DNA from 4 places in the Ureibacillus sp. MALMAid1270 genome. Region 2 is predicted to be linked to each of the others. Evidence: riboswitches for the same ligand, from Rfam matches in the RefSeq annotation. Region 2 holds a riboswitch; each other region holds the start of a gene.
What was found. Region 2 has a riboswitch for S-adenosylmethionine ahead of ACOQFO_RS00405 (Na+/H+ antiporter NhaC family protein). Riboswitches for the same ligand answer to the same signal wherever they lie in the genome.
Positions count from the first base shown of each region.

Region 1 (5,312 bases), on a different contig from region 2:
TGCTCGTGACCATAAGCTCGTTAGCAAGTTTATTAATCGAAATGACCATTTACTATGGTTTGATATTCCAAACGAATCTTCCTACTTTGAAGAAAGAATGAAGGAAGGCTCAAGTTTATTTAACGAAACTGAGTTAATAACAATTCGTAAGCTACTCATCGATTTAAATGAAGCGACAGAAAAGGCAAAATCTGAAGGTGAATTCGAACTGGATTCCTTGAAATCTGTCGGTGTCATCAGTTTCTATGCGGAACAAGTGAAACGAATTAACCAATTGATAGATCAGCTAAATCTAGAACATCTACATATTCGTACAGGTTCTGTCGATAAGTTCCAAGGGATGGAAATGGATGTTATTTTAGTAAGTATGGTTCGTAATAACGACAACAAACACGGAGATATTGGATTCGCGAAAGATTACAGACGATTAAACGTTGCCTTATCACGAGCGAGGGAACTATTAATCTTAATCGGTAGTACAGATATGTTTACAAATCGACCGAAAAAGAAAGAAACACAAGAGATGTATCGTAATCTATTAGAAACCGTTAAAGAGCAAAAAGGGTACCGCTATTTTATTAATAATTAACTGGGGTAATACGGTCTTATGAAACTACAATCATTACTAGAAAAATTTACAGCTCAATTACAACCAAACGAAAAATGCTTCGAATCAACTATATGGTGTTTACCTGTTCATACAATCCAAGTTTCGTATAAACCAGTGCTCCGTAGGCAGATGGATATTTTAATGAAAATGTTGCTAATTACGGTTCAAAAAGCTCATTTCCATAATGCCTCACAAATTAGTGAAATATTATTAGTCGAGCAACTGTTTGTTCAAGATTTATTATCGAAGATGGAAAAGATGAAACTGATTGAACGAAACGAACAAGGTTACGAAATTACGGAAAAGGGAAAGGCTCAGTTAGAAAGTGGAGTGTATGAGGAGGAACAAGATATTACCTCAGTTGAACTTATATATAGTTCAACCCATGAACACTTTTTAACTGGTGATTTGGAAGAAGTACTCGAGTTTGAGGATTTTCCAGAACAAATATATCGTTATTATCAACAAAGTGAGCAACCTTCTATTTCAAGTGAATTATTAATAAAAGAAATTCAATCCTTGGACTATACAGATGAAGAAGATGAAGGAAAATCAGATCCGATATTTATTACAAGTTTTGAAGAAATCCAATATGAACAAATTAACGATATCCCTTGTATTGAGTTGTTAATTTACAATGAACAAACTGATAAAATCTATCCTCGTATTTGGAATACATTATTAAATAAATGGGATTCCGTAATTGAAAAAGAAATAATTCAAAATGAAAGTGCAACTTGGAAAGAAAAGATATTAGAAGGAAAATAATATAGAATATTGCAAACATTTTCAATTCATGATACTATTACTTTAATTTCATCAAATCTTATCAAGAGAAGCAGAGGGAAATGGCCCTATGAAGCTTCAGCAACCTCTAACTTTGTTAGAAAGGTGCTACTTCCAGCAAGACGTATGTCTTGAGAGATAAGAGAGCGCGATAATGGAAACATACCCTCTCATTCTCTTGCTGGAATGAGGGGGTTTTTTTATATACAAATATTTGAACCATGGTGAAATCCGACCAAAATTTAAGAAGTGGGGGAATACAATTGCCAATTAATATACCTAAAAATCTACCTGCTGGCGAGATTTTAAGAGAAGAAAAGATTTTCGTCATGGAAGAAGATCGAGCAAGTTCACAAGAAATACGTCCATTAAACATACTAGTTTTCAACTTAATGCCAGAAAAAGAGAAAACAGAATTACAACTTTTACGACTGTTAGGGAACACTCCTTTACAGACAAATGTAACATTCTTAAATACCGCTACATATACATCAAAAAATGTTTCAAAATCTCATCTAGAAATGTTTTATAAAACATTCGATGAAATCAAACATCGACGTTTCGACGGTATGATTATTACAGGTGCACCAGTTGAACGTATGGAATTTGAAGATGTGAATTATTGGAATGAAATAACACGCGTGATGGATTGGGCAAAAGTAAATGTTACATCGAATATGTATATTTGCTGGGGAGCTCAAGCAGCCTTGTACCATCTATTTGGAATTGGAAAATTTGAATTACCTAAAAAATGTTCGGGGATCTATGCACACGTAATTACTGATCTAACAGTTGATTTAGTGCGCGGATTTAGTGATGAATTCCTAGCACCACATTCAAGACATACTGATGTGTCGCTAAATGAAATTCGCAATCATCCAGATTTACGTTTACTTAGTTACTCTGATGATGCTGGGGCATTTATCATCCAATCAAAAGATACAAAACATATTATGATTACAGGACATTTAGAATACGATGCTACAACTTTAGCAGATGAGTACCACCGAGATGTTGCAAAAGGTGAACCAGTTGATATACCAGTAAACTACTTCCCAAATGATGATCCGACTAAAGCTCCGAAAAACACTTGGAGAGCACATTCTCATTTATTATTCTATAACTGGCTAAACTACTACGTATACCAAGAAACACCATATGATTGGCATTATGTTGATGAAAATGAAGATGATTCAATTGAATATCATATTTAATAGTAAAGCGAATGTTTCGATCTAATTGAAACATTCGCTTTTAACTATTTTGGGTTTGTTTGTCTATCCTTATGGAACAAAATATTAATCCCTTTTAGAACAAATAGAATCCCAATCACATGAATAATTATGTTTCCAATGTTACCAAGTGGTTCATAATTAAATCCGAAAAAAATTAATCCCACTACAATTGCTAGTATTCCTGTTACATATTTAAATTTCAAGGCGTCACTTCCTATTTCTTAACTTCGCACACTTGTTATATTAAATAGTTTAAACTATTCATAGGGAGAAAGGAATTACAATTATTTGAATTTTTAAAAAATAAATTCTAGTGAACGATTTTACCATCTAATATGTCTAATAAGTAAAGGGGTGTGAAAATGAACTCAATTGATTTATATAAACAAGCCATTAAGGGCGATCCTGAATCATTTCTTCAAATATTAAAAATGAACGAAGACATACATTACCGAATTGCTTATAGTTTTTTTAGAAATGAACATGATGCACTTGATGCCATTCAAGAATTTACATTCAAAAGTTTAACCAAAGTACATACAGTGAAAAATCCTGAGTATCTTTCCACATGGCTAATCAGAGTATTATTAAATGTTTGTCATGATATAAAGAAGAAAAAAATAAGAGTTGAGTTGAAAGAAACTATTGAGGAAGGCGAGTATTTCGAATCTATCAATTTGGAACTATCTGAAGCAATTGCTAAACTTCCATTGAATCAACAGCAATTAATTTATTTGAAATACTACAAAGATTTGAAAAATGAGGAAATCGCAAACGAAATAAATGTTCCCGAGGGTACTGTGAAGTCCCGACTACATGCTGCAATTAAAAAGTTAAGAGTTTTATTTAGTGAGGGAGGGAACTGAACATGAACGAGAAAGACTTAGAACAGCTTAAGACAGAATTGAATCAAATTGAAATTCCAAAAGAGAGGTTAGCCATAGCCCGTAATCAAGGGTATACAAAATATAAAAATAAGTTGATCAAAAAGAGAAAAATAATTTTACGTGTAGCACTCGCAGCCATATTTTTACTAGCCTTTGTAACTACTATACGTGTCTCTCCAGCATTTGCACAAACAATTGCCAAAATTCCTGGATTCGCTCCTCTTGTATCGCTTATTACGTACGATAAAGGGGTAAAAGATATTGTCGATAATAATTATTATGAGGAATTAGGAATAGTTCAAGAAAAGAATAATTTAAAATTCACCATTTTAGGTACAATTGCAGATGAGTCTGGAATGATTATATTTTATCAGTTAGAGTCTACTGAAGATATATCTGAACTTGTAACTAAAAGTTTTAGAATAAAACAAAACAACAAAGAACTTCCAACAACCTATTCTTGGTCACCTAAAGGTAAATCGAAAATTATTCAAAATCAGTTAGAAGTTGTTTCTCAAGATCCTTTAGATTATTCAAATCCAAACTTCGAACTTGTTATCACTTTCAGTAATGAGATTGAAACTACTTTTGAAGTACCATTTACATTAACAAAACCCATTGCTGAATCTAAATATTTTGAATTAAATCAAACCGTTGAAATCGATGGTCAAAAGTTATTGATTGAATCATTAAAGATTTCACCGATAAGAGCACATATTAAAGTTAAAGCAGATCCAAATAATACAATGCAAATTTTAAATATTGAATATTTAAGTCTTGTAGATGAAAACGGGGAAGATTGGGGAAAGATTACAAGTGGAGTAATTGGTTTTGGAGGATTTAAAGATGAAACGAACAGTATATTCATCCAAAGCAATTATTTTAGAGAACCAGAAAAGTTGACTCTTGTTATTGATAAAATTGAAGCATTACCAAAGGGAGAAGATTATATTGAAATCGATTTCCTTAAAAAAGAAGTATTAAAAAACCCTATTGAAAATGAAGTTACTATACAATCCATCGGTGATAGTTCTTTAGATGTTACCTATCCAGAAGGTAGCAGGCTACAGCTGTATAATGTAATCGATGCAAATGGAGAAGAATTTCATTATTATACTCATTCAATGATAACAGGAATTATTAATAACAATGAATCATCTTATTACTTTGATTTGAATAATGCTGTGAATCCTGTAAAAATTTATATAAGCAGCTATTCCAATTACTTAAATGGCTCAGCAAAAGTAGAAATTCCAATGAATTAAAATTAAATATTATTCCATTATAATGTTCAACTCGACCACAGTTTCGGTCGAGTTTTCTTTTTCTCCTTTTATTTTGTATAAAGACTTTATTTATAGAAAAAATACGATAATAAGGAGGGTTTTGAAATAATGAACGAACAATTAAATTATGGTGATGACTATAAATACATTCCCGTTACATCCATTTTAAGCGGAGTTGGGCAAACAGTTACAGAAGATATTTATGTTTATACAATTCAAATTGTTAACATTTGTTATGTTGGTAATGAGAACAAATGGTCTTTAATTGATGCGGGTATGCCAAAATCAGCAGATAAAATTATTGAAGAAGCAGAAAATCGTTTTGGTCCAAATGCACGACCAGAAGCGATTGTTCTTACCCATGGACACTTTGATCATGTTGGAGCGATTATTGAATTAATTCAACATTGGAATGTTCCTGTTTATGCACATGAGTTTGAAATACCTTATTTAACTGGGCAAAAAAATTATCCAGAACCAGATTCAACAGTAGATGGTGGACTTGTTG
Region 1 covers NZ_JBMIRP010000078.1:20,349-25,660, forward strand. The annotation lists gene ACOQFO_RS10015 (AAA domain-containing protein) at 1-589, shown strand, start outside; gene ACOQFO_RS10020 (hypothetical protein) at 608-1,378, shown strand; SAM riboswitch class I at 1,434-1,541, shown strand; gene metA (homoserine O-acetyltransferase MetA) at 1,660-2,610, shown strand; gene ACOQFO_RS10030 (hypothetical protein) at 2,655-2,834, opposite strand; gene ACOQFO_RS10035 (sigma-70 family RNA polymerase sigma factor) at 2,994-3,497, shown strand; gene ACOQFO_RS10040 (DUF4179 domain-containing protein) at 3,500-4,783, shown strand; gene ACOQFO_RS10045 (MBL fold metallo-hydrolase) at 4,913-5,312, shown strand, end outside.
Region 1: it holds a riboswitch for S-adenosylmethionine, as region 2 does, so the genes downstream of both, metA (homoserine O-acetyltransferase MetA) here and ACOQFO_RS00405 (Na+/H+ antiporter NhaC family protein) in region 2, are expected to answer to the same signal.

Region 2 (5,312 bases):
ATAAATAAAGAGCTTTCCCATTTGAGGAAGCTCTTATTTCATTTTGCCTCACGTAAAAAGACGCCTTCTTTTTAAAGAAAAGCGCCTTTTAATTTTATTCACCTTTATTAGATTTGAGTTTTCATTTTTCTTGGATATCCAACAAGTATTGCGATAATTCCACAGATTCCTATAAGCACTGGATAATAAGCGTATTGCAGAATGCTCACTGGTGATATCCCCGCTACGCTTGCGGCTGCAAGGAATTGAGCTCCATATGGCAATAGGCCTTGTATTGAACAGGAGAAAATATCTAATATACTTGCGGATTTTCGCGGTTCAATATCATATTGTTCAGCAATATTTTTTGCAAGTGGGCCTGTGATCAAAATAGCAATTGTATTATTAGCCGTTGATAAATCAGTAAGACTTACTAGACCAGCAATCCCTAATTCGGCACCTTTTTTTGATTTTATTCTTCTTGTTGCTAGTTGAAGTATAAAGTCTATACCACCGTTAAATTTAATAACCTCAACCATTCCAGCTATTAATATCGCAAGGAAGGCCATTTCGTACATGCCTGCCATACCTTCACCTATTTTTTGCAAAACGCTCATTAACTGATAGCTTCCATCAATTAAGCCAACTGCCCCTGAAAGAACAATCCCTAATGGAAGAACGAGGAAAACATTCATTCCAACTAACGCGAAAATAATAACAAAAATATACGGAACAATTTTGGCAAAACTATAGCTTAGATGCTCTACTTGTCCAGTTTCACCCATTGTGACCACCGCTAAAATAATGCCCGTTAGAATAGCAGCTGGCAACACAATCCAAAAATTCACCTTAAATTTATCCTTCATTTCAGCACCTTGCGAACGAACTGCAGTAATGGTTGTATCTGAAATAAAGGATAAGTTATCGCCAAACATAGAGCCGCCAATAATAGCACCCATCACTAAAGCCATCGTAATGTCCGTATGTTCGCTTATCCCAACCCCAATTGGCGCCAGTGCAACAATCGTTCCCACCGATGTCCCCATTGATAAGGAGATAAAGCATGAAATGATGAACAACCCTACTACTAACAGGTTTTGAGGAACAACCGATAACGCAAAGTTAACAGTGGAATCCACTGCTCCCATGCCTTTTGCTACCTCTGAAAATGCACCTGCCAATAGAAAAATTATAACCATTAGCATGACATTTGAATTTCCCGCACCTTTGCAAAAAATATCAACCTTAAGCGCAAACTGTTCTTTTCGATTCATTGCCAATGCTACAGCTCCTGAAATAGTAATGGCTACAATGACTGGAAAGGCATAAAAATCGCCTAGAATAATCCCAGAACCAATAAATAAAATCAAAAAAACAACAAATGGGATTAACGCCCATGGATTTCCTTTTTTCATATTTCTACCTCCGAAAATAAAATGGGACAGATCTTGTCTATTCTTGCCCCGAAAAAAAGCCCCCTCTTGAAACAAATCAAGAAGAGGCCTTATATCTATAAAACACTCCTCTTATCTATCAAGTCCTACTTGCTGGATTTGGCACAGTAACTTAAACTTTGTTCCGCTGCCGAGATTTCATCGGGCCAGTCCCTCAATCTCTCTTGATAAGAAGAAAAAATCATATTTTTTTGTCACAGCAAATAAAAGACTACATGATTGTTATCCCTATATCAATAAGATTTATATGGAAATTTTTAATAGCGTAAATCCTTATTGATAGACTCCCTCGTTACAAAGTGAGATATTCATCAAAGATATGATATTATTCAGTTGAACAATGGAACTTGAAAGGATTTTTTTGTATGAAAATTATTAGACTAGAAGACGATCAAAACTTTATTTTCGAAAAGATATGTGAATGGAATTATCATTGGTGGGGAATTAGAAATGGAATGAGTTATGAAGAGTTGAGATGTAATTTACAACATTCATTAAATACAGTTCGATTACCACAAACTTATGTTGCTTTAATTGGTGAAGAACCAGCAGGTATGTATCAATTATCTATGTCTGAGGACTTAAATAGTAGACCTGATCTATATCCATGGCTTATTAATGTTTATGTAGATGAAAAAATTAGAGGAAAAAATGTTTGTCGAGAACTAATGAATACAGTGAATGAAAATGCTAAAAAAGCAAATTTAAATGAATTGTTCTTGTATACAAAGCATGTAGGATTATATGAAAAATTTGGTTGGGAGTTTGTAGAAGAAGTTAAAACTTTTAGAGAAGAATCTCCAATTGAAAGATTGTATAGATTAGAAATAAAGTAACGCACTACAAATTCCCGTTTTATTGCGATGCGTTTGATTCACCTTAAAGTCAGTTAAGATTTTCGAATAAATTAAGTTCTTGAGCTTTCTCATAAGCTAATTTCAAAATCTCAATTCTAGTTTTGTTGTTTGGTTCTAATTTAGAAATTATTTGGTTAGCAGTTTCAAAATTGAAGATCACGTAGCCTGTTTTTTCAAAATCAAACGTATAAGGTAAAAACTTCTGAGCTTTAACCAAAAACCATATTGTATATGTATCAGTTGATTCCCAGTACCACGAAGCAAATGGTATTTTTTCAGAACTAATGGTCATCCCTACTTCTTCCATTGCTTCACGTTCTAATGCTTCATCGATATTCTCTTCCCCTTCTAATCTACCACCAATTGTAGTCAAAACTTGCTCGTCTTTGTCCCAAGCCATAACTATTGAGCCATTTTCCATTATTGGAACACAATGTACCCCTGCAATTCTTTTATCTTCTGGTATAACCGATAGTGCCTTCAGCATATTTATATGCCCCATTTCTTATTGAATTTATTTAGCTAGGCTAAGTTTGTTTAATCAAATTACTCCAAGATATATTCCAAAACCTCTTGAATATAGCTATCTAATGGTTTGCTTGTGTCTACAACCAAGCACTTGTGTTGCGGAGGCTTTTTACTGTTTTCAATAGTAAATCGAAATCCTTCAATTGATTTAACCTCTTTTATTTGGCTAATCTTACTTTCCCGATTTTTTAAACGTAGATTGATTTCATCAAAATCATTGAGGTAACACTCAACGTATTTGTAGGATGCTTGATATTTTTTCGCTAAAGCTGTTCCTTTTGTAATCATTTCTTCGTACAAACAAGGACTATCAAAAATTACTTTTTGTCCTTGTGACAGGAAAGATTCAATTAAGGACCAGTCTATATTGTATGAAATCTTGCCCGCAAGTTTAGGGTCGACTTCAACATCAATAGATTCTAATAAAGCAGTTTTTACAACATCATGGTCGATAATGATTGCCCCTGTTCTTTTTGCTATTTCAAGCGCGAGTGTTGATTTCCCTGAGCCCGGAAACCCCGACATTTGTACAAAGAACATTGAATCTCTCCTTATCTAGAAAACTTCTTATTCTATATATTCAATGCATGTGGCGGTAAATCCTTTCTCTTCTTGGTATGGCCATGACGGTATCATGATTGGTTTGGGTAATTGGGGGAGGAAATATTGGGACAGATTTACTGTCCCCAATGTCCCAGCAGTTGTACCATGTTTGGTTCAGGGATTGGGGCAAAAAAATATTGGGACAGATTTACTGTCCCCAATGTCCCATTATTTTGATACTTTTTCTTCCTCGAATAGCATTGTGCCTTTTTCTTTTAGGTTTTGATGGAATGAGAATGCTTTTTCAAGAATGTGTGGTGTTTGGCCACCTACTTTTTCTTTTGCTTCTTCGAAGTACGCACGTAATTGTGGTCTGTATGTTGGGTGTGCGATTTCGATCATTTTTTCTGCACGCTTCACTGGTGGAAGTCCGCGAAGATCCGCATATCCTTGCTCAGTTACGATTACGTCTACATCGTGCTCTGTATGGTCAACGTGTGATACGAATGGAACGATTGCTGAGATTGCACCGTTTTTCGCTAATGAAGGTGTTACGAAAATTGTAATTCTCGCATTACGAGCAAAGTCTCCAGATCCACCGATACCGTTCATTACTTTTGATCCGCTCACGTGAGTTGAGTTAACGTTTCCGTAAATATCAACTTCAAGAGCAGTATTAAATGAAATAACACCTAAACGACGGATTACCTCTGGATTATTTGAAATTTCTTGTGGTCTGAACATAATTTTATCTTTGTATTTCTCTAAATCTTCAGCTAGAGAATCTACACGTTTTTTAGAAAGTGAGAATGCTGTACCTACCGCAAATTTAACAACACCAGCGTCGATTAAATCGAATACGCCGTCTTGTAAAACTTCAGAAGCTACTTCGATATCTTTAAATTGAGAAGTTTTCATACCATTAAGAACCGCATTCGCAACAGACCCTACTCCAGATTGTAGTGGAGCTAAAGAATTTGGTAATCTTCCTTCTTTTACTTCGTTAGCGAAGAAGTCTAATAAGTTATCTGCTATTTGTTGAGTTTCTTCATTTGGCTCAAATAATGGTGATGGAATATCCGGTTGTTCTGATAATACAATACCTTTTACTTTCGCCGGATCTACTCTAATACCAATTTCTCCGATACGATCGCCTACGCTATAAAGTGGTATTTCTCTACGCTCACCTTGATCTTTTTGTACGTAGATATCATGAAGACCTTCGTACGCACGAGGAGCAGTTGTGTTTATTTCAATGATAACGTTTTCAGCTCTTTCGACAAAAATCGGTGAGTTCCCTACAGAACCTGTTGGGATAATTAAACCGTCTTCAGTAATTGCAGCTGCTTCGATAATTGCATAATCGATTTTACCTAGAGTACCTTTTCGGATCTCTTCAGCTGTATGTGATAAGTGCTGGTCAATATAGTAAAGTTCACCTGCATTGATTTTATTACGCATAACAGCGTTTCCTTGGTAAGGAACACGTAAGTTAATGATTCCTGCTTCTGCCATTGATTGGTCAGCAGTTGGTCCTAAAGATGCACCTGTGTACAGGTTTACTTTAAAGTTTTCTTTCTCCCCACGTTTTGAAAGTGCTAGTGGAAACTCTTTTGGCTCACCGAAAAGTGTGAATCCACTCATTCCAAGGTTCATTCCGTCTTCAATCCAAGAAGCTGCTTCTTCAGCAGTAACAACCTTGTCTAAAAACGCTTCGTTTCTGATGAATTGACTTAAATCTTTTCCCATTAACAATCACCCCGAATTAGTTTGTATTTAGTATCTACATTTTCGCTTTGGCAATGAAAATATTATTACCAAACAGCAATCCCCTTTGAAATGCAAATTCTAGTTGTCCTATCTACATTGTATAGAGTGCCCAACTTAATGTCTATTAGGTCATTTCTATGATAATGATAGGTAAAATCTATAATGCAGATTGATATAAAAA
Region 2 covers NZ_JBMIRP010000007.1:14,319-19,630, reverse strand. The annotation lists gene ACOQFO_RS00405 (Na+/H+ antiporter NhaC family protein) at 108-1,394, opposite strand; SAM riboswitch class I at 1,503-1,607, opposite strand; gene ACOQFO_RS00400 (GNAT family N-acetyltransferase) at 1,799-2,269, shown strand; gene ACOQFO_RS00395 (NUDIX domain-containing protein) at 2,319-2,777, opposite strand; gene ACOQFO_RS00390 (AAA family ATPase) at 2,837-3,358, opposite strand; gene ACOQFO_RS00385 (succinate CoA transferase) at 3,590-5,110, opposite strand; gene ACOQFO_RS00380 (LysR family transcriptional regulator) at 5,289-5,312, opposite strand, start outside.

Region 3 (5,312 bases), on a different contig from region 2:
AGGAGAAGCGAGAGAGTTATCCGCCATCATGATTAAATCAGCACCGTTATCATATAAAACTTTCGCACCTTCAACAAAAGCGTCCACTTCCAAATGTCTAGGCGTATCTAGCTCAACAATTACCGAGCGTTCACGTTTTACTTTTTCATGAAGAGGCTCTGTGTTTGTTGGCTCTGGTTCGCTAATTAAAATTTCTTTTCTTGGTTTTGCTAATTTCTTTTCAATTGGTTTTAAATTGGCCAATTTCTTTTTAACAGCTTCAATATGTTTCGGTGTAGTTCCACAGCAACCACCAATTAGTCGCACACCTTGTTTTGATAATTCAAGTGCTGCACGAGCAAAATAATCCACTTCAGATTCGTAGATTACACGTCCTTCATCTAAATCTAATAAAGAAGCGTTTGGATAAGCAGATATATACGCTTGTTCTGGAAGTTCCACCGTTTCTAATGCTTGAATTGTATGGTATGGACCTAACTTACAGTTAACACCAACTAGATCTGCCCCTAGTTTCTCAAGTTCAGTAAAAGCCTCATTCAATGTTAGCCCGTTACTTAAAACACCCACTTCTTGCATTGACACTTGGGCAATGATAGGAAGATCTGTTAAACCTCTTAGTAATTTTAAAGTTGCCGTTAGTTCTTCAAAATCATAGTAAGTTTCAAGTAAAAGGCCGTCAATTTCACCTTTAATTAAAACCTCGGCTTGCTCTTTAACAGCAGATAAAATCTCTTCTAAAGTTGTATCATTTTTTCTGACACCACGAATCCCACCGATTGAACCTACTACAAACTGACCGCCTGGTTTAGCAGCATTTTTAGCTAAACGAATGGCAGCTTCATTTATTTCAACGACTTTAGATTCAAGTCCATAACGAGCAAGTTTAATTGCATTTGCTCCATAGGTATTTGTTTGGATAATGTCTGCTCCAGCCGCTATATATTCACTATGAATCTTTTCAATCAGTTCTGGTCGTACAAGATTCATCTCTTCATGACAATAATCTAAACCGTAGGAGTATAATAGCGTTCCCATTGCTCCATCAGCAGTTAGTACTCTTGATTTTAACGCTTCTTTTAGTTTCATATATTTGACTCCTTAATTGTATAAAGTAAAAATTTAATCGGGATGTTAGCGTCCGTTGACTCCCAACTAATCATCATGGTTTTATCTAGCTGGGGGTCTTACGGACGGTTTCACCGGTATAAATAAAAGCCTTCTACTAGAATAGAAGGCTTGACATAACAAATGTGAAATTCCTTCTTATCTATCGGGTTCGACCGCTGGATTTAGCACCTTACATCTTAAATGTTGGTTGCTGAAGCATCATCGGGCCAGTCCCTCTGCTTCTCTTGATAAGAATCGTATTTATTATTGTAATAGATTAAATTTTAACTTAAAATTCTAAAAACTTCAACTTTTTTTCAAAATTAATTAATTGATTATTCAGCTTTTAGACTCGTCATAATCTTTTTAGCAGTTGTTTTACCATTATCAATACATGCACCAATTCCAACACCAAAATAAGAACATCCTGCTAACAATAGGTTAGGGTATTTGCACTCGACTTGGCTTAAAACATTTTGTAGTGCTTCATTGTGCGCTAAATCATATCTTGGCATTTGGTTAATCCATTTTGTAACATTTGCTACAACTGGTACATCCTCTACATTTATACTTAATTTAACGTCTTGAAGGGCGACTTTTATAAGCTCGTCTTCTGTCATTTGAACAATTTCTTTATATTTTGGATTTGAACTTTTATAGAATAGTCGAACAAGTAGCTTTCCATCTGATGATGTATGTTTCCATTTTCGGCTCGTCCATGTAGATGCGTCACAAACTAAATCACTATTATGAGAAACAATACATCCTGTACCATCAGCAGGAAGAACAGAATCTGGTAGGTCAAATCCTAAATAGATTGTAATTGCCGAAGCGTTTGTAAACTTTCCTAAGTATTGATCTAGTTCTGCATCATCTAGCAAAGTTTGTACTACTTGATTTGGTAAAGCCAATACGACTACGTCAGCTTGTAAAGTTTCACCATTTGAAAAGGCTACTTCATATCCGCTATTTGTCTTTTTAATATTTTTCGTTTCTCTATTTTTATAAATTTCTACTTCTGGTAGCGCCTCTTCTAAATGAATAATCAATTGAGATAATCCTCTTTTAAAAGAAACAAATTTTTTATTTGAACTGCTTTCAAACTTTGCACGGTTTGCTTCAAAGCCTTTCATAATGCTTCCATACTCATTTTTATAGTCGACTAAATAAGGTAGTGTTGAATTCAGTGATAACTCGTATAAGTTTCCTGAGTAAACACCTGAAAGAACTGGCGCAATTTGTTTCCGAACAATTTCTTCACCTAAAAAATATTCTAGAAACTCACCGATAGAGCTTTCTTTTGTAAATCCTGGGTTTGGAATTTCTTCGTCTTGTAGAACACGTTTCTTTCCTTCTTCTGAAATTAATGTACTCGCCATTAAAGAATCTACACTCATTGGTATTCCGAAGGTTGAGCCTGGTGGTATCGCATGAAGTTCGTTATTTGTGTGAATATAAGAAATACCTGTCTCGTTATATACAAGTTGATCTTCGAAATTTAAATCACGAACTAATGTTAAAACTGCCGGGTGACGTGCAACCATTGAATCAGCACCTGTTTCCATTATGTAACCCTTTTCATAAGCGGAATGCATTTTTCCACCTAAATATGAATTGCGTTCAACTAATACTAATCGTGCTTCTATATTTTCTTCTTTTAATTGTTTATTTAGGTAATACATTGTAGTTAACCCCGTAATTCCTCCACCAATTACTGCAATTGTTTTCATATTTACATCTCCTCGAGTTATTTGTACCTATAGTATAAACTTTTTCCACATGAACAAATGTGAGTTCTGTCACAAATTTAGTAAATCTTAGCCGTAATTTGTAAATACTACTTATAGAAATTAAATATTTTACAAAAAAATAACTCCCGATTTTACTCGTGAGTTATTCTTCGATCGTTCTCATTTGTTGATCAGCACGTTGTCTCCACTTTTTAGCCTTTTCGGGATTTTTCTTCACATCAATTCCCTTTTCATATATCCTAGCAATACTAATTTTTGATTGTAAGTCGCCTAGCAGTGAAGCTTGTTTATAAAATGTAAGTGCCAACTTACCATTCCGTTTCACTTCAATTCCATTTTCATAAATATATCCAAGATTAAATAGCGAATCTACTTTATACTGACTAGCCGCTTTTTTAAACCAACTGATCGCTTTGCCGACATCTCGATCTTTACCTAAGTCTCCATCAAGATAAATTGTACCAAGTCGGTATTGCGCTTCTACATCTCCTAGTTTAGCTGCTTGTAAATAATAATCAAATGCTTTGTCTTCATCTTCTTCGACGCCAATTCCCTGTTCGTAAATCATTCCTAATGTGAACATCGCTTCTGTTACATTATGTTCTGCGGCAAATGTAAACCATTTAATTGCCTCAATTTCATCGATTTCAACGCTTTCTCCATTAAAGTACATATCTGCTAAGTTATTCGCGGCATCTGGATGGCCATTTTCAGCTGCTTTTTGATATAGCTTAAAGGCTTCATCGTAATCTTCTTCCATGATTTCACCATCAATATAACAATTAGCTAGTAAGTACTGAGCTTCTGTATTTCCCTTCGCAGCAGCACTTTGTAACCAAAACAAATAACCATCGTATTTTTTTATCTCTTTATAAATTCGAGCAACTATTAACATGGCTTCTTCATTTCCACTTTTAGCTAGATCGTATTGAGTAATTACATCATCTAGTTGTAAGTCATTTAAAGTACAATTTGAATCTTGTAGTAGTTGTATGAATAATTCTTTATTTGCGTACAAAAAACACACACCTTTATAGGTTTTAATAGGCTTGACGTTTTTGTTAAAAGTTTATTTCCATTTTTCTACAGGACTTTCACCTGTATAATATTCCACTAAATAATTTTTAAATTGTGTTGCAGCGGGCGATAAATAACGACCTTTTGCCCAAGAAACACCGATTTTTCTTTCACAAATCGGTTCCGTTACACGTATCTTTGTAACATTGTATTCATTTAAACCTTTTATATCAGGGATTAACGATACACCTAATCCAGCTCCTACGAAACCGGCTACTGTATGCATTTCTTCCCCTGCAAATGTTGTATTAGCTGTTATCCCAGCCTTTTCTAAAAACTCATCTACAATTTTCCTCAAAGCATTTCCGCGCTTGATGGAGATAAAGTTTTCGTCTTTAATCTCTTTCAGCTTAATGGATTCCCGACTAGCAAAACGATGGGTATTTGGCACAATTACAAATAGCTCTTCACTCCATAGTTCAACCCACTGTATATCCATTATTTTTGACTGAATTTTTTGAGATAAACATAAATCAATATTTCCTTCTTCTAGTCCTTTTAATAAATTATAGGAGGCGCTTTGAGTTAAGGTAAATTTCATATTTGGATACTTTTCAGGAATATGTGCCATTAAAGTAGGCACTACGGACATTCCTAATGTGTGGATAAATCCAAAGGAAACTTCACCAAATCCAGGTTTTATAAGTTCACTTATTTCCTCTTTCGCTTTACTAAACTCATCTAATATAATGTCAACGCTTTCTAAGAAGAGTTTTCCATAACGATTTAAAATAATCGATCTTCCTTGTCGATCAAACAAAGGAACACCTAATTCTTGTTCAATATTTGAAATAGACTTACTCAATGCTGGCTGAGAGATACTCAGACGTTCAGCGGCATGGGTCATATGCTGCATTTCAGCAACAATTTTAAAATATTCTAGCTGTTGAATTTCCACCTCACAAACCCCCTCAACCAATAACATTTTGGAATCAATATGATAAAAATAATAAATTGTATTTATGTAAGGTTACTACTATAATAAGCTTTAACATCAGGTTTGCATATCAAATTTTTAAATAAAAAACAACTATTTTTTATTAACTTTCATTTCTTTGACACAAAATATTTACATTAAAAGGAGTTATTAAAAATGAAAATCATCCCGCCAAAACCATTTACGATAGAAGCTGGCAAACGTGCAGTTCTATTACTTCATGGTTTTACTGGCAATACGAATGACGTTAAACGCTTAGGTCGTTATTTATCGGAACGTAATTACACTGTACACGCACCTTTATATAAAGGACACGGTGGAGATCCTGAAACACTTATTAATACAGATCCAATGGAATGGTGGAATAGTGCTGTTGAAGGTTACGATTATCTCCGTAGCTTAGGTTATGACGAAATTGCGGTTGCTGGTGTATCTCTTGG
Region 3 covers NZ_JBMIRP010000080.1:7,526-12,837, forward strand. The annotation lists gene ACOQFO_RS10550 (bifunctional homocysteine S-methyltransferase/methylenetetrahydrofolate reductase) at 1-1,086, opposite strand, end outside; SAM riboswitch class I at 1,261-1,362, opposite strand; gene hemG (protoporphyrinogen oxidase) at 1,443-2,837, opposite strand; gene ACOQFO_RS10560 (tetratricopeptide repeat protein) at 3,001-3,876, opposite strand; gene ACOQFO_RS10565 (LysR family transcriptional regulator) at 3,928-4,833, opposite strand; gene ACOQFO_RS10570 (alpha/beta hydrolase) at 5,029-5,312, shown strand, end outside.
Region 3: it holds a riboswitch for S-adenosylmethionine, as region 2 does, so the genes downstream of both, ACOQFO_RS10550 (bifunctional homocysteine S-methyltransferase/methylenetetrahydrofolate reductase) here and ACOQFO_RS00405 (Na+/H+ antiporter NhaC family protein) in region 2, are expected to answer to the same signal.

Region 4 (5,312 bases), on a different contig from region 2:
CATGGATTTATTGTATTTGCCCCTTATTATCGCGGAAATCGCGGTGGACAAGGTCGTGACGAGTTTGCAGGAAGCGATCGATACGATGCAGTACATGGTGGAGCCGTCTTGAAGCAATTTTGCAATAAAGACAAAATTCACGTCTATGGTTTTTCTCGTGGGGGGTTAATGGCATTATGGACATCCATTTTACGTGATGATATTCATTCTGTTGTAGTTTGGGCAGGAGTATCGAATTTGTCCTCCATGTATATCGAAAGAGTGGATATGAGAAGAACATTAAAAAGAATAATCGGTGGTCCTCCTACAAAGTTTAAAGAACTATACGATGAAAGAACACCGCTATATAAAATAAATAAAATCAATGCTCCAGTTCTAATTATCCATGGTTTAGAAGATCGAAATGTAAGTATTGAACAAGCATATTATTTAGAAAATGCTTTAAAAAGGGAAAATAAAGAATACGAAACATGGTATTATCCAAGCTTACCTCATCATTATCCACCAAAAGAAAATAGAAAAACTGTAAAAGTCCTTTGTGAGTGGATGAAATCAAAATCGGCTAAATCGGTTACTGATATTAATACAATAGATGGGAATTAGATTAGTCAGCGCAAAATAAAAACATCAACTCGAAATTTTCCGAGTTGATGTTTTTTTATGATATATGTTAAAAAATGATTATGTCGATGTGATTATACTAAGGGTGCACCATTTTTCGCTATTTCATCAGATACATTACCAAATTTTTTAAAGTTTTCTTTAAATAAGTCTGCTAAAGTAGCTGCTTTTTGATCGTATGCGTCTTTATCTGACCATGCATCACGTGGAATTAATACTTCAGAAGGTACGCCTTCGATGCTTGTTGGAATGTGTAAACCAAATACTGGATCTTGGATTGTTTCTACATCATTTAATTTTCCATCGATTGCAGCACGAACCATTGTACGAGTGTAAGAAAGTTTCATACGATTTCCAACACCATACTCTCCACCAGTCCAACCAGTGTTAACTAAGAACACTTGTGCACCATGCTCATCAATTTTCTCACCTAACATTTCAGCATAGCGTGTTGCTGGTAGTGGTAGGAATGGAGAACCGAAGCATGTTGAGAATACTGGTTCTGGTTCTGTAACACCACGTTCTGTACCTGCTAACTTAGAAGTGAAACCACTTAAGAAGTGATACATTGCTTGCTCTTTTGTTAATTTACTGATTGGAGGTAAAACACCAAATGCATCAGCAGTTAAGAAGATAATTGTCTTAGGGTGACCCGCTACAGATGGAGTTACAATATTATCGATAAATTGAATTGGATAAGCTGCACGAGTATTTTCAGTTAATGAACCATCATCGTAATCTGGTTTACGAGTTTCTGGGTCAACAACAACATTTTCTAATACAGATCCAAAGCGAATGGCATTATAAATTTCTGGCTCTTTTTCAGCAGAAAGGTTAATTGTTTTTGCATAGCAGCCACCTTCGATGTTGAATACACCGTTATCAGACCAACCGTGTTCGTCATCTCCGATAAGTTTGCGATTTGCATCTGCAGATAAAGTTGTTTTACCTGTACCAGAAAGACCGAAGAACAATGCTACGTCGCCAGCTTCGCCAACGTTTGCTGAACAGTGCATTGAAAGGATACCTTGTTCTGGTAATAAGTAGTTCATAATACCGAAGATTGATTTTTTCATCTCACCAGCATATTCAGTACCACCGATTAAAATGATTTTCTTTTCAAATGATACAATGATAAATGCTTCAGAATTTGTACCATCAACAGCAGGATCTGCTTTAAATGATGGAGCAGAGATGATTGTAAATTCTGAGTTATGAGAAGCAAGTTCTTCTTCAGTTGGACGGATGAATAATTGATGACAGAATAAGTTATGCCAAGCAAATTCGTTTACAACTTGAATTGGAAGCTGTGATTCTTTGTCAGCACCTGCAAAGCCTTTGAATACATAAAGTTCATCTTTTTCTTTTAAATATTTTAATACCTTAATATAAAGGTTATCAAACACTTCAGCAGAAATTGGTTGATTTACTTTACCCCAGTCAATTTTGTCTTTTGTGCTCTCTTCTTCAACAGTAAATTTATCTTTAGGAGAACGTCCAGTATATTTACCCGTTTGCGCTACAATAGCACCGTCAACTGTTAAAATTGCTTCACCACGTTTTGTTGATGTTTCTACTAATTGAGGTACTGATAATTGTGTTTTTACATTTTCACCCTTTAATAATTCCTTCAGTTCATTTGCAATTTCTACTGAATTCATCGATTAAATACCATCCTTTTTTCGTAATGTTCCCGTATTTTGGGAGGTTTTTATATAATTTCAAAAATAGTATAACACATTGGATTGAATAATCTATACTAATCCATAAAAAAATTGTTACATTTAAATGTAATTACAGGTCAAGAAAAATTAATTGACAAAGAACGCTAATTTTCGTACCATTTACAATTGAACGGATACTCTTATCCCGAGCTGGTGGAGGGTCAAGGCCCTGTGAAACCCGGCAACCTGCTATTACTATTTCTATAGTAAATAATAGCGATGGTGCCAACCTGATGCAAGGGAAAATTCCCTTGAACGATAAGAGTGAAAGGTATTTAAGTTGTAATTCCTTTTGCTCATGTAAAGTACGTGAGTAAGGAATTTTTTTTTGTATAAAATAAAAATGAGCAAATGCTAATGTACATAACATGCTCCTGCGATTACTGATCGCAAAATGCTTTTGTGGCAAAGCTTAGTGTACAACATTATAATGGCTTAAATAATTACTTCCTATTTATATCCTTTCAATTCCTCGTGTTAAAAAAAGCAACATAGCTTGGAGTTTTTTTATAAAAAACTTAACATGGGTAATGAGTACCGTATCAAAATAAGAAACTTTTTCGCTTCTTACTTAGGAGGACATATATGACAAATCGTCGACTGTTTACATCAGAAAGCGTAACAGAAGGGCATCCAGATAAAATCTGTGACCAAATTTCAGATGCCATTTTAGATGCAATTATATCAGAGGATCCAAATGCTCGTGTAGCATGTGAAACTACTGTAACAACTGGCTTAGTTTTAGTTGCAGGAGAAATTACAACTTCTACATATGTAGATATTCAAAGTGTTGTTCGTAATACAGTAGCAGAAATAGGGTATACACGCGGTAAATATGGTTTTGATGCTGAAAATCTAGCAGTATTAACTGCTATTGGTGAACAATCACCTGATATTGCACAAGGTGTCAATCAAGCCCTTGAAGCAAGAGAAGGCTCTATGTCAGATGAAGATATCGAAGCAATTGGAGCAGGTGACCAAGGTTTAATGTTCGGTTATGCTTGTAATGAAACTCCAGAACTTATGCCATTACCAATCAGCCTTGCTCACAAATTAGCACGTCGTTTGACAGAAGTTCGTAAAACAAATGAACTTTCATATTTACGCCCAGACGGAAAAACTCAAGTAACTGTAGAATATGGTGAAAACAATCAACCTGTTCGTGTTGATACAATTGTTATTTCTACACAACATGATGAAGATGTATCATTAGAACAAATTCAATCTGATTTAAAAGAAAAAGTAATTTCTCAAGTAGTACCAACTGAACTAATTGATGAAAATACTAAATATTTCATTAACCCAACTGGTCGTTTCGTAATTGGTGGACCTAAAGGTGATGCTGGATTAACAGGTAGAAAAATCATAGTTGATACTTATGGGGGATATGCACGTCACGGAGGAGGAGCATTCTCTGGTAAAGATCCAACAAAAGTTGACCGTTCTGCTGCTTATGCTGCAAGATATGTTGCTAAAAATATCGTTGCCTCAGGTCTTGCGGATCGTGCTGAAGTTCAATTAGCATATGCAATCGGTGTTGCACGCCCAGTTTCTATTTCTGTAGATACTTTTGGTACTGGTAAAGTAGAAGAAAGTAAACTTGTAGAATGGGTAAGTGAACTATTTGATTTACGTCCAGCAGGCATTATTAAAATGCTTGACTTACGTAGACCAATTTATAAACAAACAGCAGCTTATGGTCACTTCGGAAGAAACGATCTAGATGTTCCGTGGGAAAACACAGATATTGCTGAACAATTAAAAGAAAAAGCAAAATTATATCTATAATATTTTAGATATATAAAAACAGGTGGATGATTATCCACCTGTTTTTTAATATTCTTCATATGAAGCTTCTAAAGTCATAATTTTATCCTCAATTTTAGTAGTGATTTCATTTGAAAAATTACTCGTGATGATTAGCTCAAAAGTCTCTCCATCATGAAATTCGAAAATATATTTTTCTACATATTCCTCAGTTGGTAACTCATGATACACTTTCGAAAATTTCGACCATTCATAACTTTCAGATGTACCAAATAACGGTTTATATACAATGAAATCCTCATCAAAATAGATAGAATATTGAATCCCAACAAAGTTGACATAAATAATAATGACAAAACCTAAAAGACTGACCAAGATTTTAATGAAAACTCTTTTGAAATAATGTGTTGAAAGTAAAACAATAATGATGATCATCAATGAAATGAAATACAAAATAAAGTTTTTACCATATGATATAAATGCAATTGAATTTTCTCTGTTAAATAAAAAGAAGGAAATAATTTCTGGGATAATAAATACAAGGAAAATTGAAATAGCAATCAATGGAATAAAAATGGTCCATTTATTACTATCTTTCTTTAATAATGGCATGGTCAGTATTCCTCTCATTCTCAGAATAAACTATTTATACCATTATATTAATGGTGATTCTACAATATTTCTGTTGGAAAAAATATAAGAAGAGGTAGTTTGAAGGAATAATTTACAATACTACCTCTTAAATTTATTCCGCTTATTTTAATAGAGATTTATAATATTGTCCTTTTTCAACATACTCACGAATAATACGGTCCATGTCCTCACGATCTTCAGTAGTTATTTCACGTACAACTTTAGCAGGTCTTCCCATTGCAAGTGTATTTGGTGGGATTTTCTTACCAGGTGGTACTAAACTCCCAGCCCCTATAAATGCTCCTTCACCGATTTCGGCTCCATCAAGTATGATAGACCCCATACCGATTAACGCGCGCTTTCGAATAATACAACTATGTAATGTTACTTGGTGGCCGACTGTTACTTCATCTTCAATAATTAGAGGGTTATTTGGACTTTGGTGTAAACAGCTTAAATCTTGTATACTACAACGCTTCCCAATAATAGTTGGAGCAACATCACCACGGATTACCGTATTAAACCAGATAGAGGTTTCTGCCCCAATCGTCACATCACCAGTAATAA
Region 4 covers NZ_JBMIRP010000084.1:1,295-6,606, reverse strand. The annotation lists gene ACOQFO_RS10970 (alpha/beta hydrolase family protein) at 1-603, shown strand, start outside; gene pckA (phosphoenolpyruvate carboxykinase (ATP)) at 696-2,282, opposite strand; SAM riboswitch class I at 2,483-2,610, shown strand; gene metK (methionine adenosyltransferase) at 2,931-4,133, shown strand; gene ACOQFO_RS10955 (hypothetical protein) at 4,179-4,724, opposite strand; gene ACOQFO_RS10950 (gamma carbonic anhydrase family protein) at 4,867-5,312, opposite strand, start outside.
Region 4: it holds a riboswitch for S-adenosylmethionine, as region 2 does, so the genes downstream of both, metK (methionine adenosyltransferase) here and ACOQFO_RS00405 (Na+/H+ antiporter NhaC family protein) in region 2, are expected to answer to the same signal.